Regions from separate parts of the Streptomyces sp. NPDC052236 genome, predicted to be linked through region 2. Evidence: riboswitches for the same ligand, from Rfam matches in the RefSeq annotation. Region 2 holds a riboswitch; the other holds the start of a gene.
The links. A riboswitch is a leader RNA that binds a small molecule or an ion and turns the genes downstream of it on or off. The one in region 2 is predicted to bind thiamine pyrophosphate.
Positions count from the first base shown of each region.

Region 1: linked by a shared signal. The riboswitch ahead of thiO (glycine oxidase ThiO) and the one ahead of thiC (phosphomethylpyrimidine synthase ThiC) in region 2 are both predicted to bind thiamine pyrophosphate.

Region 1 covers NZ_JBIUBL010000031.1:45,051-52,567, reverse strand. Annotated here, with positions in the region: gene ACIHCQ_RS36840 (thiazole synthase) at 1-454, opposite strand, end outside; gene thiS (sulfur carrier protein ThiS) at 460-669, opposite strand; gene thiO (glycine oxidase ThiO) at 666-1,898, opposite strand; TPP riboswitch at 1,896-2,008, opposite strand; gene ACIHCQ_RS36825 (NAD(P)/FAD-dependent oxidoreductase) at 2,071-3,327, shown strand; gene ACIHCQ_RS36820 (Rv2175c family DNA-binding protein) at 3,371-3,736, shown strand; gene thiE (thiamine phosphate synthase) at 3,896-4,585, shown strand; gene metF (methylenetetrahydrofolate reductase [NAD(P)H]) at 4,698-5,615, shown strand; gene ACIHCQ_RS36805 (hypothetical protein) at 5,667-6,566, shown strand; gene ACIHCQ_RS36800 (phytoene desaturase family protein) at 6,601-7,517, opposite strand, start outside.
Region 2 covers NZ_JBIUBL010000001.1:633,188-640,704, forward strand. Annotated here, with positions in the region: gene ACIHCQ_RS03025 (cupin domain-containing protein) at 1-209, shown strand, start outside; gene ACIHCQ_RS03030 (DUF5326 family protein) at 414-626, shown strand; gene ACIHCQ_RS03035 (IclR family transcriptional regulator) at 819-1,589, shown strand; gene ACIHCQ_RS03040 (SsgA family sporulation/cell division regulator) at 1,711-2,172, shown strand; gene ACIHCQ_RS03045 (YibE/F family protein) at 2,176-3,558, opposite strand; TPP riboswitch at 3,630-3,771, shown strand; gene thiC (phosphomethylpyrimidine synthase ThiC) at 3,764-5,602, shown strand; gene ACIHCQ_RS03055 (hypothetical protein) at 5,657-6,484, opposite strand; gene ACIHCQ_RS03060 (metallophosphoesterase) at 6,633-7,517, opposite strand, start outside.

The sequences.
Region 1 (7,517 bases), on a different contig from region 2:
TGATCGCCGCGCAGCCCACGTCCTCCAGTTTCCGGGCGAGCACCGGGTCGTCATTCGTGTACGGCAGGACCGTGAAGCCGTCGTCCACCAGCGTCTCCGCCGCGTCCAGCAGCTCGATCGGATCGGGCAGCAGCGTGCGCTCGTCCGCGATGACCTCCAGCTTGATCCACTGCGTGGAGAGCGCCTCCCGCGCCAGCCGGGCGGTCAGCACGGCCTCGCCCGCCGTGAAGCACCCCGCCGTATTGGGCAGCACACGGATACCGAGCTTCTCCAGGACGGACAGGACGGAGCCCCGCACGGTCGGGTCGACGCGGCGCATCGCGACGGTGGTGAGTTCGGTGCCGCTCGCGACGAGGGAGCGTTCGAGTACGTCGAGGCTGGGCGCCCCGCCTGTACCCATGATCAGGCGGGAGTTGAACGTCGTGGAGCCGATGGTGAGACGGTCGTCGGCCATGGTGATCAGCCTCCCTGCACAGCGGTGAGGATTTCGACGCGATCGCCGTCGCCGAGGCGCGTACGGGCCCACTCGCCGCGCGGGACGACCGCCTCGTTGACGGCGGCGGCGACACCGGACGAGGCGGCGGTCAGGGCCGCGACCAGGGCGTCCAGGGTGGTGCCGGTGGCGAGCTCTCGCGTCTCGCCGTTGACGGAGACGTTCAGGACGTTCATACGAACTGCTCCTGAGTCGCGGCAGGCGAGGCAGGCACGGACCCGGCAGGCACGACGGACCCGGCAGAGAAGCGGCGAGGAGTGAAGGGACGCGCCTCCTCCGGCACGTCGCCACCGGCCAGCACAGTCGCCAGCACATCCCCGGTCACCGGCGTGAGCAGCACCCCATTGCGGTGGTGCCCCGTCGCCAGATGCAGCCCCGGCAGCGCGGTCGGCCCCAGCAGCGGCGCGTTGTCGGGCGAGCAGGGCCGCAGCCCGGCGCGCGTCTCGGTGAGCGGCAGCTCGGTGATGCCGGGCACCAGCTCGTGCGCGTCGCGCAGCAGCTCGTACACCCCGCCCGCCGTCACAGTGGTGTCCCAGCCGAGCTCCTCGCTGGTCGCGCCCACGACCAGCTCGCCGCTCTCGCGCGGCACCAGATAGACGTGGCTGCCGCGCACCACCGCACGCACGGTCCTGGAGAGGAAGGGCGCGTACGGAGCCGGCACGGTCAGCCGCAGGACCTGGCCCTTCACCGGCCGTACCGGAGGAAGTACGTCCGCCGGTACGCCGCCGAGCCTGCCGCTCAGGGAGCCGCCCGCCAGCACCACCTGTTCCGCCGCGAGTTCGTCCCCCGGGCCCGCCCCCTGGCCCGCGCCCTGGGCGCCCGCCGCCAGTACGACCCCGGCCGCCCGCCCCCGTACCACCGAAAGCCGCTCCACCCAGCCGCGGTGGAACACCACCCCGGCCCGCTCACAGGCCGTCACCAGCGCCGCGGCCAGCAGCCGCGGATCGACCTGGTGGTCGCCGTCCACCCGCAGGCCCCCGCGCACGCCGGGCGCGAGCATCGGCTCCAGGCGGCGGCATTCACGCCCCGTGAGCCACTCCGACTCCAGGCCCGACTGGCGTTGCAGGGTGTGCAGTTCACGCAGGTGCGCGCGGTCGTCCGCGTCGAGTGCCACGGCGAGCGTGCCGCACGCGCGGTAGCCGACGGACTGTCCGCTCGCCTCCTCCAGCTCGGCGACGAACGCGGGGTAGCGCCGCGCGGACTCCAGATTGAGGCGGAGCAGCGTCTGCTCGCCGTAGTGGAGCTCGGTGACGGCGGCGAGCATGCCCGCCGCGACCTGCGCGGCCCCGCCGCCCGGCGCCGGATCGGCGACGGCGACGCTCAGCCCGCGCTGCGCCGTGCGCCAGGCCGTGACCAGGCCGATGATGCCGCCCCCGACAATGAGGACGTCTGAAGTACGAGACATGGGCGTCCAGCCCCTCCCTTCGCCGGCATGACCCGGATCAGGTTCGTACGGTCGGAGGCCGTCCAGCCTCCCTCTCAGCCCGGTGCGTCCGGACTCCCGCGAGTGCCTTACGGTCGCCACCCTAACCCCAGGCCTCAACGCGGAGTAAGGGACCGGCAACTAAGGTTGCCGGGTGAGCGAGCAGCGGACAGCACAGGCAGCCCATCGGCAGCGCGTGGTCGTCGTCGGCGCGGGCATGGCGGGTGTGCAGACCGCCGTGGCCCTGCGGGAACAGGGTTTCACCGGCCCCGTCACCCTCATCGGCGCCGAACCGCACCAGCCCTACGACAGGCCCCCGCTCTCCAAGGCGATCCTGCTCGGCACGGCGGAGGGCTCGGCCTTCGACGTCGACTTCGAGGCGCTCGGCGTCGAACTGCGGCTGGGCTGCGAGGTGACCGGCGTACGCGCCGACGCGCACGAACTGGACACCGAGGCGGGCCCGGTGCCGTACGACATCCTGGTCCTCGCCACCGGCGCGGAGCCGGTCAGGCTCCCGGACGCCGAGGGCGTCCCCGGCGTCCATCTGCTGCGGACGCTCGATGACGCCGCGCGGCTGCGCCCCGTCCTCGCCGCGCACCACGACATCGTGGTCGTCGGCGCAGGCTGGATCGGCGCGGAGTTCGCCACGGCCGCCCGCGAGGCGGGCCGCACGGTCACCGTTGTCGAGGCCGCCGGGCGGCCCTTGACCGGGGCCCTGCCCGCCGAGGTCGCCGCCCCGATGGCCGACTGGTACGCGGAGTACGGTGTGGAACTGCTCACCCACGCGCGCGTGGCGGCCGTCGAACCGGGGACGGTAATCCTCGCGGACGGCAGGCAGCTCCCGGCGGGCGCCGTCGTCGTCGGCATCGGCGCCCGGCCCGCCACCGCCTGGCTGGCCGGCTCCGGCTCCGGTATCGCGCTCGGCCCGGACGGCGCAATCACCGCCGACGAGTATCTGCGCACCTCACTGCCCGATGTGTACGCCGTCGGGGACTGCGCCTCCTTCCCGTCCGGCCGCTACGGCGAGCGGCTGCTCGTGCACCACTGGGACAACGCCCTCCAGGGGCCGCGTACGGTCGCCGCCAACATCATCGGCAGCCTGCCGGGCGGCGGGCTGCCCGAGGTGCCGGCGGTCTACGACCCGGTTCCGTACTTCTGGTCCGAGCAGTTCGGCCGCTTCGTCCAGTACGCCGGGCATCACCCGGCCGCCGACACGCTGATGTGGCGGGGTGATCCGGCGGGTGCCTCCTGGTCGGTGCTGTGGCTGCGCCAGGGCGCGCTGGTGGCGCTGCTCGCCGTCGGCAGGGCCCGTGATCTGACGCAGGGGCGCAAACTCATCGTGTCCGGAGCGCGGCTCGATCCGGTGCGTGCGGCCGACCCGTCGGTGCCTCTGAAGGAGGCAGCCGACTAGGGTCCGGCTATCCACTGTCAGTCCGGGATGGCACGCTTGTCCTGTGACCGAGATTGACGCAAAAATCGATGCTCTCGTACCCGCCTGGCTCCACCTTCCCGACATCGCGGAAATGCTCGGTGTCGAGGTGACACGCGTACGGCAGTTGGTCAAGGAAGGCCAGCTGATCGCCGTACGCCGCGGTGCGAACCGGGCGCTTCAGGTGCCTGCCGCCTTCATCGACGGCGACAAGGTGGTCAAGGGTCTCGCCGGGACCCTGACCCTCCTGAGGGACGACGGCTTCACCGACGAAGAGATGCTTGAGTGGCTCTTCACCTCCGACCCGTCCCTGCCGGGCACGCCCGCGCAGGCGCTCAGCGAGAACCGCGGCACGGAGGTGAAGCGTCGGGCTCAGGCCCTCGCTGTCTGACGCCTTGCTGTCCTGGCCGTCCTGCCACCCTGACGCCGCGACGTCGGGGCCGTCAGGGTGGCAGGACGGCAATGGCACCCACACGCGGTGGTGCGGGCGGAGGTGTGCAGCCGCCGCCCGTCCACCGCCGACTCAGCCGACCCAACGGGGGGACCAGCCATGCCCGCGGTAGCCATGCCCACGGTTCGTACGCCTCGTACGCCTCGTACGCCGCTGTCCGACGCCCGGCTCTATCTGTGCACGGACGCCCGGAAGGAGGAGGGTGACCTCGCCGAGTTCCTCGACGCCGTGCTCACCTCCGGGGTCGACATCGTGCAGCTGCGCGACAAGGGCATGGAGGCGGCCGAGGAGCTGGAGCACCTCCAGATCTTCGCCGACGCCTGCCGCCGCCACGGCAAGCTGCTCGCCGTGAACGACCGCGCCGATGTGGCACACGCCATAGGCTCCGCCGTGCTGCATCTGGGACAGGGCGATCTGCCGGTCCCCGCCGCCCGCGCGATCCTCGGCGACCACGTGCTGATCGGCCGCTCCACCCACGCCGAGTCCGAGGTCGACGCCGCCGCCGTGGAACCCGGCGTGGACTACTTCTGTACGGGCCCCTGCTGGCCCACCCCGACCAAGCCCGGGCGGTACGCACCGGGGCTCGGCCTCGTGCGGTACGCCGCCGCGCTGGGCACCGAGCGGCCGTGGTTCGCGATCGGCGGCATCGACGCCGGCAATCTCGACGAGGTGCTGGAGGCGGGCGCGCGCAGGATCGTCGTCGTACGGGCGATCACCGAGGCCGACGACCCGGCCGAGGCGACGGCGGCACTGGCCAAGCGGATACGCGCCGCACAGGTGTCCGCATAAGCGTCCACATAGCTGTCCGAAAAGTGTCCGAGGGGTGGACGGCAATCGGATAAATCAGGCATTTCTCTACTGTTCGGTTGGGTGACCGCCGAGCCGTGGTTAACCTGCCCGTATGGCCTCCGGAACAGCTTCTACCAGGACAGATCGCGCACGAACGGTGCGCGAACTGCTTGCGACCGGCAAATCGTCGTACTCCTTCGAGTTCTGGGCGCCCAAGACCGAGAAGGGCGAGCGCAACCTCTGGAACGCGCTGCGCAGAGTCGAAGCGGTCGGTCCCAGCTTTGTGTCCGTGACCTACGGCGCGGGCGGTTCGACGCGCGCGGGCACCGTCAAGGCGACCGAGCGGATCGCCGCCGACACCACCCTCACCCCCGTCGCGCACCTCACTGCGGTGAACCACTCCATCGCCGAACTGCGCAACATGATCGGGCAGTACGCCGATGCCGGGATCCGCAACATCCTCGCCGTCCGGGGCGACCCGCCCGGCGACCCGATGGGCGAGTGGATCAAGCACCCCAAGGGTGTGCGGTACGCCGCCGAGCTGGTGCGGCTGATCAAGGAGTCCGGGGACTTCTGCGTCGGCGTCGCCGCCTTCCCCGAGATGCACCCGCGCTCGGCGGACTGGGACACCGACATCCGCCACTTCGTGGACAAGTGCCGGGCGGGCGCCGACTACGCGATCACGCAGATGTTCTTCCAGCCCGAGGACTATCTGCGGCTGCGCGACCGGGTCGAGGCCGCGGGCTGCGAGACCCCGATCATCCCGGAAATCATGCCGGTCACCAACGTGAAGCAGCTCGAACGATTCGCGCAGCTCAGCAATGCCTCGCTGCCGTCCGCGCTGAAAGAGAGGATCCTCACCGTCAAGGACGATCCCGCCGCTGTACGCTCCATTGGCATCGAGTTCGCGACGGAGTTCTGCGCGGGGCTGCTCTCCGAGGGTGTCCCCGGACTGCACTTCATTACACTCAACAACTCCACCGCGACGCTTGAGATCTACGAGAATCTCGGACTGCACGAGCAGTCGTGATCGGTCGTACCCGCTCCGAACAGGGGCGGCGGCCGCAGGAGGGGGGCGGGCATGGGCTGGACGGTCCTCTATCTCGCGTTCGGCGTTGTCGCGCTATGGCTGCTCGGTGAGGTGCTGCTGCAGTACAAGGCCCGGCTGCGCTGGCGACTGCTCGCCTTCGCGGGCTTCCTCGGGGTGGTTGTCGGCGTACTGGTGCCCTCGGTCCCGGTGATCGCGTTCGGCGCCATCGCCTTCGCGGTCGGCCAGACCTACGTCACGCTCTCCTTCCGGCGCGGCTTCTCCACCGGCTGGGCGCTCGGCGGCAGCCCGGGGGCGAGCCGACGGCGCAAGTCCACAGGCCGGCGGGACCAGGGAGCCTCCCGAGAGCCCACGCTGGAGGTCTCCGACCTCGCCTACGAAGCCGTCGCCGTCCCGGAGCCGGAACTGGAGTCGCGCGCGGTCTACGAGCCGCAGCCGCTGCCGGACGACACGGGGCAGTACGGCGTGTACAGCGACGCGGCGTACGAGGCTCAGCAGCAGGCCGCCCAGGACCAGGACCGGCACCAGGACCAACAGCAGGACCAGAGCCAGAACTACGCCACGTACGACAGCGGTTACGACGCCTACCCCGGCTCCGGCTCCGGCTACGGTCAGCAGCCGTCGGGCCAGGACAGCTACGGCGGGCAGTACGACTACGGCACGGGCCAGCAGCAGTACGCCGCCTACTCCGACCCGTACGTGGGCGGCCAGCAGTACGACACCTACGAGACGTACGACAGCTTCGGCGGCCAGCAGCAACAGCAGTACGCCGACCCCTACGCCCAGCAGCAGTACAGCGAGACGCCGCCCGGGGGCGTCTGGGTGCCGCAGCCGCGCGAGGAGGATCAGCAGACGCCGCCGCTGCCGCAGGAGGACCCCTCCCCGCACGGCTACGGCCCCGGGTACAACGAGCAGCAGCCGTACCGCTACTGACCGCCTCGCGCCGTCGGGGGCGGTCGGGATCCGGTCACTGGGAACCGCGGAATTCCGGGCCCTCCACGATCAGTCCGGCCACCAGCGCACCCGACATCCCGGCGTGCGCCAGACCGCCGCCCGGGTGCGACCGGCCGCCCACCAGATAAAGGCCGGGCAGCCGGGTGCTGTTGGCCGGGTGCAGATACCGCCCGCCGCCCCCGGCCAGTGCCGGAGCGGACACCACGCCCGCCTCCGCGGGCGTCCGTATCTCGTGCCACAGCAGGCGCTCGCGTATTTCCGGAACGGCCGTGCGCGCGGCGTCGATCAGCACCTGGGCGTACCGCTCGCGCAGCGCCGCGTCGGTCCAGTCGACACCCGCACCCCCGTGGGCCGGAACGGTCGCGGAGAGGGTGACCGCCTCATGCACCTCGTCCGGGCGGGTACGCGGATCGTCCGGCCGCAACACCGTGACCGTGGGCCGCTCGGCCGGCCGGCCGGCGAAGACCGCCGCGGCCTCCGCGCCCGCCGCGGGGGAGTGGACCACACTCCGGTGCACTGCCGATCCCGGCCGCGCACCGCTCAGCGCCAGCAGCACGGTGAACCTGCCCGGCAGCGGCGTGCCTCCGGCGCTCCCGTGAGGCCGTACGTCTGTGTCCCGCCACAGCTCGTGCCCGACGAGATCCGCCGCCACCCCGGCGCCCGCCACCACATGGTCGGCCCCGGCGACCGTGCCGTCGGCGAGCTCGACCCCGGCCGCCCGCCCGTCCTTCTCGGCGATCCGGCACACCTCCGTACCGAAGGCGAACTCCACCTTCCGCGCCAGGCACCGCTCGTACACCGCGCGCGCCAGCTCCCGCAGCCCGCCCTCGGCGTACCAACTGCCGAAGGTCTGCTCCATGTACGGCAGCACGGCGGCACCCGCGGGAGCGTGCCGGGGATCCAGGCCGTACGCCAGGGCGTACCCGTCCA
Region 2 (7,517 bases):
ACGCCGGTCAGCTCGACCCTCAGCTGCCGCACCACCAGGACGAGGTGTACTTCGTTGTCAGCGGCCGGGCCGCCATCACGGTGGGGATGGAAACGACGCAGGTCGGGCGGGGGAGCGTGATCTATGTCCCGGCCGGAGTACCGCACAAGTTCCACCACATCGCCGAGTCTCTGCGCGTGATGGTGGTCTTCTCTCCGCCTGAAAGCTGAACGCGACCCTGAGGGGACCTTAGGGTCCGGTCAGGGGAGTTCAAGGGATCGGGGGCCCCCGCCGACCCCCTTCTCCCGCCTAGCATCGAAGCCATGAGCTCGGAGAAGTTCACCGAAGGGCTCTGAACAGTTCAGGCATTAGGAACATTCAAGACATTCTTGATATTCAGGAAGTTCAGAGAAGCGAGGTCCAGGACGATGGCGGTGCGCGAGCTGTACGCGGGAATGCCGTGGTGGTTGAAGTGGGTCGCGGTGCCCGGCATCGCCCTGTTCGTATTCGGTGGGACGATTCTCACCATCGCGGGTGTGGTGATCGGGCTGCTCTTCAAGGCCCTGATCTTTGTCGCGCTCGTCGGCGGACTGATCTTCGTCGTACGGAAGTTCATGACGTCATCGAGCTCGCGCGGCGACTGGTGACGGGCGACGGGCGTCCGTACGTGCGTTAACCCGGCAGAGGGAATGCCCTGACAAAGTCCCGGCTCCGGGCACGAGCCGGCATTACTGTGGCAAGCCGCTGCCGCCCCTTGGGAATGACGCGCGGTGGGCGGCGCGGGGGCGGCCCCCGCAGACGGGTGTGCAGCCCGTCTCCACGCCTGGGGGTGATGACCTTTGGCCACGGCTACGAAGACCACTGCCCCTACCCTGATCAATTCGGTACAGCGGGCGCTGAGGCTGCTGGAGGCCGTGGGGTCCCACCAGGACGGGGCGCCCGCGAAGCAGCTCGCGCGCGAGGCGGGACTTCCCCTGCCCACCGCGTACCACCTGCTGCGGACGCTGTCGCACGAGCACTATCTACGGCGTGAGAAGGGCGTTTTCGTACTGGGCGACGCGGTCGGGCGGCTCGCCTTGGGCGGCGCCCAGCAGGAACGGCGCAGCCGGCTGCAGGACGCGCTGGCGCACTGGCGGGACGCGCTCGGCGTCCCGGTCTACTTCGCGGTCTACCGCGAGGGCGAGATCGAATTCGTCGCTGTCGCGGACAGCCCGTACGCCCCCGCCGTGCCGGAGTGGGCGGACTTCCGCGCGACAGGGCACGCCCACGCGCTCGGCCAGTGCCTGCTGAGCCAGCTCGACGAGCGGGCACGCCGCGACCACCTGGACCGTCACCCGGTGCAGGACGTCACGCCGTACTCCGTACGCGACCCGCACACGCTCCTCGGGCGGCTCGCTTCGATGGAGCGGATGCAACCGGTCGTGGAGCGACAGCAGTACGCGCTCGGCACGGTCTGTGCCGCCATCCCGATCACGGCCGGATCCGGTGCTGCGGCGATGGCCATTTCCCTCCCTCTGCACCAGGAAAAGCGCTTGCTGCCCGCAGTCGAGCAGCTGCGCAAGGGAGTCGGAGGAGTTCTCAGCTCGCTCGCGTTCTCTATCAGTATCTGAAAAATCACTCCTTGTGATCCTCTAACGGCTCCACCACGATGGTGTCAAGAGGGTCATGGGGATCATTCCTGGCCGTCTTGAGCGGATTTCCCTTCACTGCTTCATTCACTGGGGGTACATGATGCGAGAGTCGGTCAAGGCCGGGGTCGTGATGAGCTTCGTCGTCTCCGAGGAGTTGTCCTTCCTGGTTCCGGTGGAGATCCAGTACCAGTCGGGTGAGCCCTACGCGGTACGGATGACCTTCCACCTGCCTGGCGACCCGCCCCTGATCTGGGTCTTCGGCCGTGAGTTGCTGTTCGACGGCATCCATCGGCCGAGCGGGGAGGGCGATGTGCGCATCGCGCCGATCGTGCCGAGCACGCCTACGTCGCCTGCCGGGCCCGAGGGGCTGCCCGATGTCGGCATCACGCTTCAGGTCGGCCGCGAACGGGCGCTGTTCAGGGCGAGCGCGGCGCCGCTGCTGGTGTTCCTCGACCGCACCGACGAGCTTGTGCCGCTGGGGCAGGAGAGCGCGTACGGTCGTTTCGACTCGCGTCTGGAGGAGGCGCTCGGGCGCATCCTGGCCGAGGAGAATGCCGGCTGAGCGCTACTTCTTGCGGCGGCGGCCTCTGCCTCGTACCGGCGACGGTGACGGTGACGGCGAGGGTGGCGATCCGGGCGACGCGGCAGACGCGGGCGACGGACCGGATGTTCCCAGCGTCGCCGCTGCAGGGGTTCCCGGGCGGTCCGCGGAGACCACCAGCGCCGCGAGCGCCGTCGTCACCGGCACCGAGGCGACCAGACCGATCGACCCGACCAGCGTCCGTACGATCTCCTCCGCCACCAGCTCGCTGTTGGCCACCGACCCCACACTGCTCTGCGCGATCGAGAACAGCAGCAGCAACGGCAAGGCCGCGCCCGCGTAAGCCAGTACGAGGGTATTGACGACGGACGCGATATGGTCGCGGCCGATCCGGATGGCGGCCCGGTAAAGCGCGCGCGGCCCCATGCTCGGGTCCGCCTGGTGCAGCTCCCAGACCGCCGAGGTCTGGGTCACCGTCACATCGTCGAGTACGCCGAGCGAGCCGATGATGACACCGGCCAGCAGCAGACCGCTCATGTCGATGTCCGGATACAGGCCGTGGATCAGGCCCGTGTTGTCGTCGGTGTTGCCGGTCAGGCTCGCCCAGCCGATGAAGAGCGAGCCGAGCAGCCCGATCAGCAGCAGTGAGATCAGCGTGCCGAGGACCGCGACCGAGGTGCGCGCGGTGATTCCATGGCAGGCGTAGAGCGCGATCAGCATGATGGCGCTTGCCCCGATCACCGCCACGACCAGCGGATTCGAGCCTTGCAGGATCGCGGGCAGGATGAACAGGGTCAGTACGGCGAAGGAGATGGCGAGCGCGACCAGCGCCATCAGGCCGCGCATTCGTCCCACCAGCACCACCGTCAGCGCGAAGATCCCGGCCAGCAGCGCCATGGGGAGCTTCCGGTTCACATCGGTCACGGAGTACTGGAGATCGCGGGGCGCATCGGGCGCGTACGCCACCACCACGCCCTGGCCCTCGCCCAGCTGCCGTGGCGCGTCCGGCTGGATGACCTCGGTGAAGGTACGGCCCTTCTCCTTGCCGCTGGTGACCTCGATGGTCGCCCTCTTGCAGCTGCCCTGCTGGGCGTTGACCGCCTCGCGGCCCTCGGGCGTGGACGTGTCGCCGGTCGGCGGGACCTGCGCCGCGTTGACGTCCTTGCAGTTGACCTTCTCGACCTTCACCACCTCGCCCTGCTCGGTCTGCCGGTCGAAACCGACACCGGTGCGCTCATGGCCGGGCGCGCCGCCCGGCCAGAGCACGAGAAGGCCCACGACGACCGCCGCGGCGAACGGAATCACCACGGCCGCGATGACCCTGCGAAGGTGCTGGGAGACGGGCGCGGCGGGCCCATGGCTGTGCGTATGGCCGTGCGGCTCGGGCGTCTGCTGCGATGAGGTCACCGACCGATCATCGCAAGAACGAGAGGGGCCCTCTGGTCAGCGCGCCAGAAATGACGCTAGCGTAATGGCACCTTTGCACACGCGGGAGCTCGGAGCACCGGGCTGAGAGGGCGCTGACCTCCGTACATACAGATGTACGTACGGAAGCCGCTGCGTCGACCGCCGAACCTGTTACCGGATAATGCCGGCGTAGGGAGTAGGTCTCATGACCGTATCGGACGCACGCACGCCTGCCCACGAACCGCTCGAAGAGCGCGAATTGGGTGAACCGGGTCAATCAGGCGAACCTGGTGGATCTGGAGCATCTGGCGGATCTGGCGGGAAGTCCATCGGCTGGCACAAGGGGTACGTCGAGGGCTCACGCCCCGACCTCCGGGTGCCGGTGCGACTGGTGCACCTCACCAACGGCAAGGACGTGACGCTGTACGACACGTCCGGCCCGTACACCGACCCCACCGTCGAGACCGATGTCCGCCGCGGCCTGCCGCCGCTGCGGGAGAACTGGGTCATCGGCCGCGGCGACACCGAGGAGTACGCGGGCCGCCCGGTCCGCCCCGAGGACGACGGGATCAAGCACACCTCGCCGCGCGGCGGGCTGCGCAATCTCGACGCGGTCTTCCCCGGCCGCCCGCGCCAGCCCCGCCGGGGGCGCGAGGGGCAGGCGGTGACGCAGCTCGCGTACGCCCGCCGGGGCGAGATCACCCCGGAGATGGAGTACGTCGCGATCCGCGAGAACGTCTCCCCCGAGGTCGTACGCGAGGAGATCGCGGCCGGGCGGGCCGTACTGCCCGCCAACGTCAACCACCCCGAGATCGAGCCGATGATCATCGGCAAGCGGTTCCTGGTGAAGGTCAATGCCAACATCGGCAACTCGGCGGTCACGTCCTCCATCGAGGAGGAGGTGGACAAGATGACCTGGGCCACCAAGTGGGGCGCGGACACGGTCATGGACCTCTCCACCGGCCGCAATATCCACACCACCCGCGAGTGGGTGCTGCGCAACTCCCCCGTGCCGATCGGCACCGTGCCGCTCTATCAGGCGCTGGAGAAGGTCGACGGCAGGGCCGAGGAGCTGACCTGGGACGTCTACAAGGACACGGTCATCGAACAGGCCGAGCAGGGCGTCGACTACATGACGGTCCACGCGGGTGTGCTGCTGCGGTACGTCCCGCTGACCGCCCGCCGCAAGACCGGCATCGTCTCGCGCGGCGGCTCGATCATGGCGGCCTGGTGCCTGGCGCACCACAAGGAGTCGTTCCTGTATGAGAACTTCGAGGAGCTGTGCGAGATCCTCGCCTCGTACGACGTGACGTACTCCCTCGGCGACGGCCTACGGCCGGGCTCGATCGCGGACGCCAACGACGAGGCGCAGTTCGCGGAGTTGCGCACGCTGGGGGAACTCAACACGATCGCCAAGCGTTTTCAGGTACAGACGATGATCGAAGGCCCCGGTCACGTCCCGATGCACAAGATCAAGGAGAACATCGACCTCCAGCAGGAAATCTGCGAGGAGGCCCCCTTCTATACGCTCGGCCCGCTCACCACGGACGTGGCCCCGGCGTATGACCACATCACCTCCGGCATCGGGGCGGCGATGATCGCCTGGTGGGGCACTGCGATGCTCTGCTACGTCACGCCCAAGGAGCACTTGGGCCTGCCCGACCGCGACGACGTGAAGACCGGCGTCATCACGTACAAGATCGCGGCGCATGCGGCGGACCTGGCCAAGGGGCATGCGGGCGCGCAGGACTGGGACGACGCGCTGTCAGACGCGCGATTTGAGTTCCGGTGGGAGGACCAGTTCAATCTGGCCCTCGACCCGGACACGGCACGGCAGTTCCACGACGAGACGCTCCCGGCCGAGCCGGCGAAGACCGCGCACTTCTGCTCGATGTGCGGTCCAAAATTCTGTTCGATGAAGATCTCGCAAGACATCCGGCGGCAGCACGGCGGCTCGCAGGAGGAGATCGAAGCGGGCATGGAGGAGAAGTCGAAGGAGTTCGCCGCGGCGGGAAACCGGGTCTATCTGCCAATCGCGGACTGAGTCCGGCTGACCGGACTGAGCCCGGCTGACCCGGACAGTCCCGGGCCGGTCGGCTCACTCCGGCTGGTGTTCGGGGCCGCCGAAGTCCGGGCTTGTGAAGTCCGGGCTGGTGAAGGTGGGTCGCTGGCCCGCCGTTGAGCCGTCGCTCGGGCTGGAGTAGTCCGGGCCGCTGTAGCCGATCTTCGGTATACGGCTCACATGGCGCGGCGGTGTGGTGGAGGACGGGTCGGCGCTGGGATCGGCCAGCGCCGCCCGCAGGAAGGGCAGCAGGCCACGCTCCAGTACCGCGTGGCGCCAGGCCTCCTTGGCCCGGGCCACCTCGTCCGGCTCGCCCCCGGCCTCCTCGGCAGGAACCTGGGTCGCGCCGTTGCGCAGGGCGGTGAGCAGCAGCCCGACCGCGGCGATCAGGATGCCGGCCGCCGTGACGGCACCGAAGAACCAGCCCGCGGTGAGCAGGGTCTCGGCGAAGGAGGGAGTGGGGTTGAGCAGCTTCAGGATGTAGCCGACCAGCAGAAAGATCGCCGCTGCCGTGCCCGCGAGCACCGGTGCCAGTACGGCGATGACGGCGGCGAAACCGGCGCCGTCATCGCCGCCGGCCTGGCCCACCGCGGGTGCCAGCACGGAATTGCGTACGGACGCGTCGGCTGTGGGTGCCCGTTGCTCCTCGCGGACCTTCACATAGTTCTCGTACTCGGCCGACGCGGCGCTGGTTATCAGAGCCGTCGCATTCAGGGCCATGGTGCGCAGTTGCGCGGAATTGAGGCGCTGTCCCACGGCGGCGAGATCCGGACGGTCATGGGCGTTGCGCAGCGCGTCATCGAGGATTCGCTCGTACTCGGCGCGATCCTCGGTCAGCAGGTGCGGAGCGCTGTTCATGTGCATCCCCCGATGCTCCGTAGGGCCAGGTTGCCCGCATTGACCGGGCGGTTGGGCAGAAACGGAGGAGAGCCTGCTACGGATAAGCCGATGGTAGAGCTGTTACAGCGCGGGGTGACAGGGGGTTTCCGGAAATCGCCTTCCCGGGATCGGCTCAGTCATGCAACGGCAGTTCGACCACAAGCAGTTTTCCGGCCATCGTCACACCGCCATCCATGGCGATGGCGAGCCCGTCGGCGTACACATGCGGGCCTTCGACGACCGGGCGCGCGCCGTCCTCGCCGTCCTCGGTGCCCACTTCGCCCAGCAAATACGGGATGGGGCTGTGGCCGTGCACGACGCGTCGGCCGCCATAGGCGGTGAGCAGTTCGCGTACGGCGTCGGACCCGGCTTCGTCGCGGAAGGCGAAGCGCCTGGTCAGTTTGCGGAAGAGGTCCCAGCATTCGTCGGCGTCATTACGGGTGACGATCTCGTGCACCGTGTCGTTGACGTCGTCGATGGTGGCGCCGTACTCCAGGTAGGCGGTCGTGTCGGAGTGCATCAGCAGATGCTCGTCCTCCTCGACCACCGCGTCGAGCCGCGCCATCCACTGGAGGTGGACCTCCTGCAGGCGGTCCATGTCGGTCTTCTGGCCGCCGTTGAGCAGCCAGGCGGCCTGGAAGGTGGCGGTGCCCGCACCGGAGTTGACCGGTGTGTCGCCGAACCGTTTGGCGCCGAGCAGCAGCAGTTCGTGGTTGCCCATCAGCGCCTTGCAGTAGCCGCCGGCGGCTGCGGCCTCGGCGGAGAGCCGCATGACGAGGTCGATGACGCCGATGCCGTCGGGGCCGCGGTCGGTGAAGTCGCCGAGGAACCAGAGGCGGGTGTTGCCCGCGGTCCAGTGGCCTTCGGCGTCGATGAGGCCCTGGGCGGTGAGCGCGGCGAGGAGCTCGTCGAGATAGCCGTGGACGTCGCCGACCACATAGAGCGGGCCGGGTCCCTCGGGCACGGGCGTCTCGGCGGGGTCGGCCCGCACTTGGACGGTGTCGCCGGGCCCGCCGCG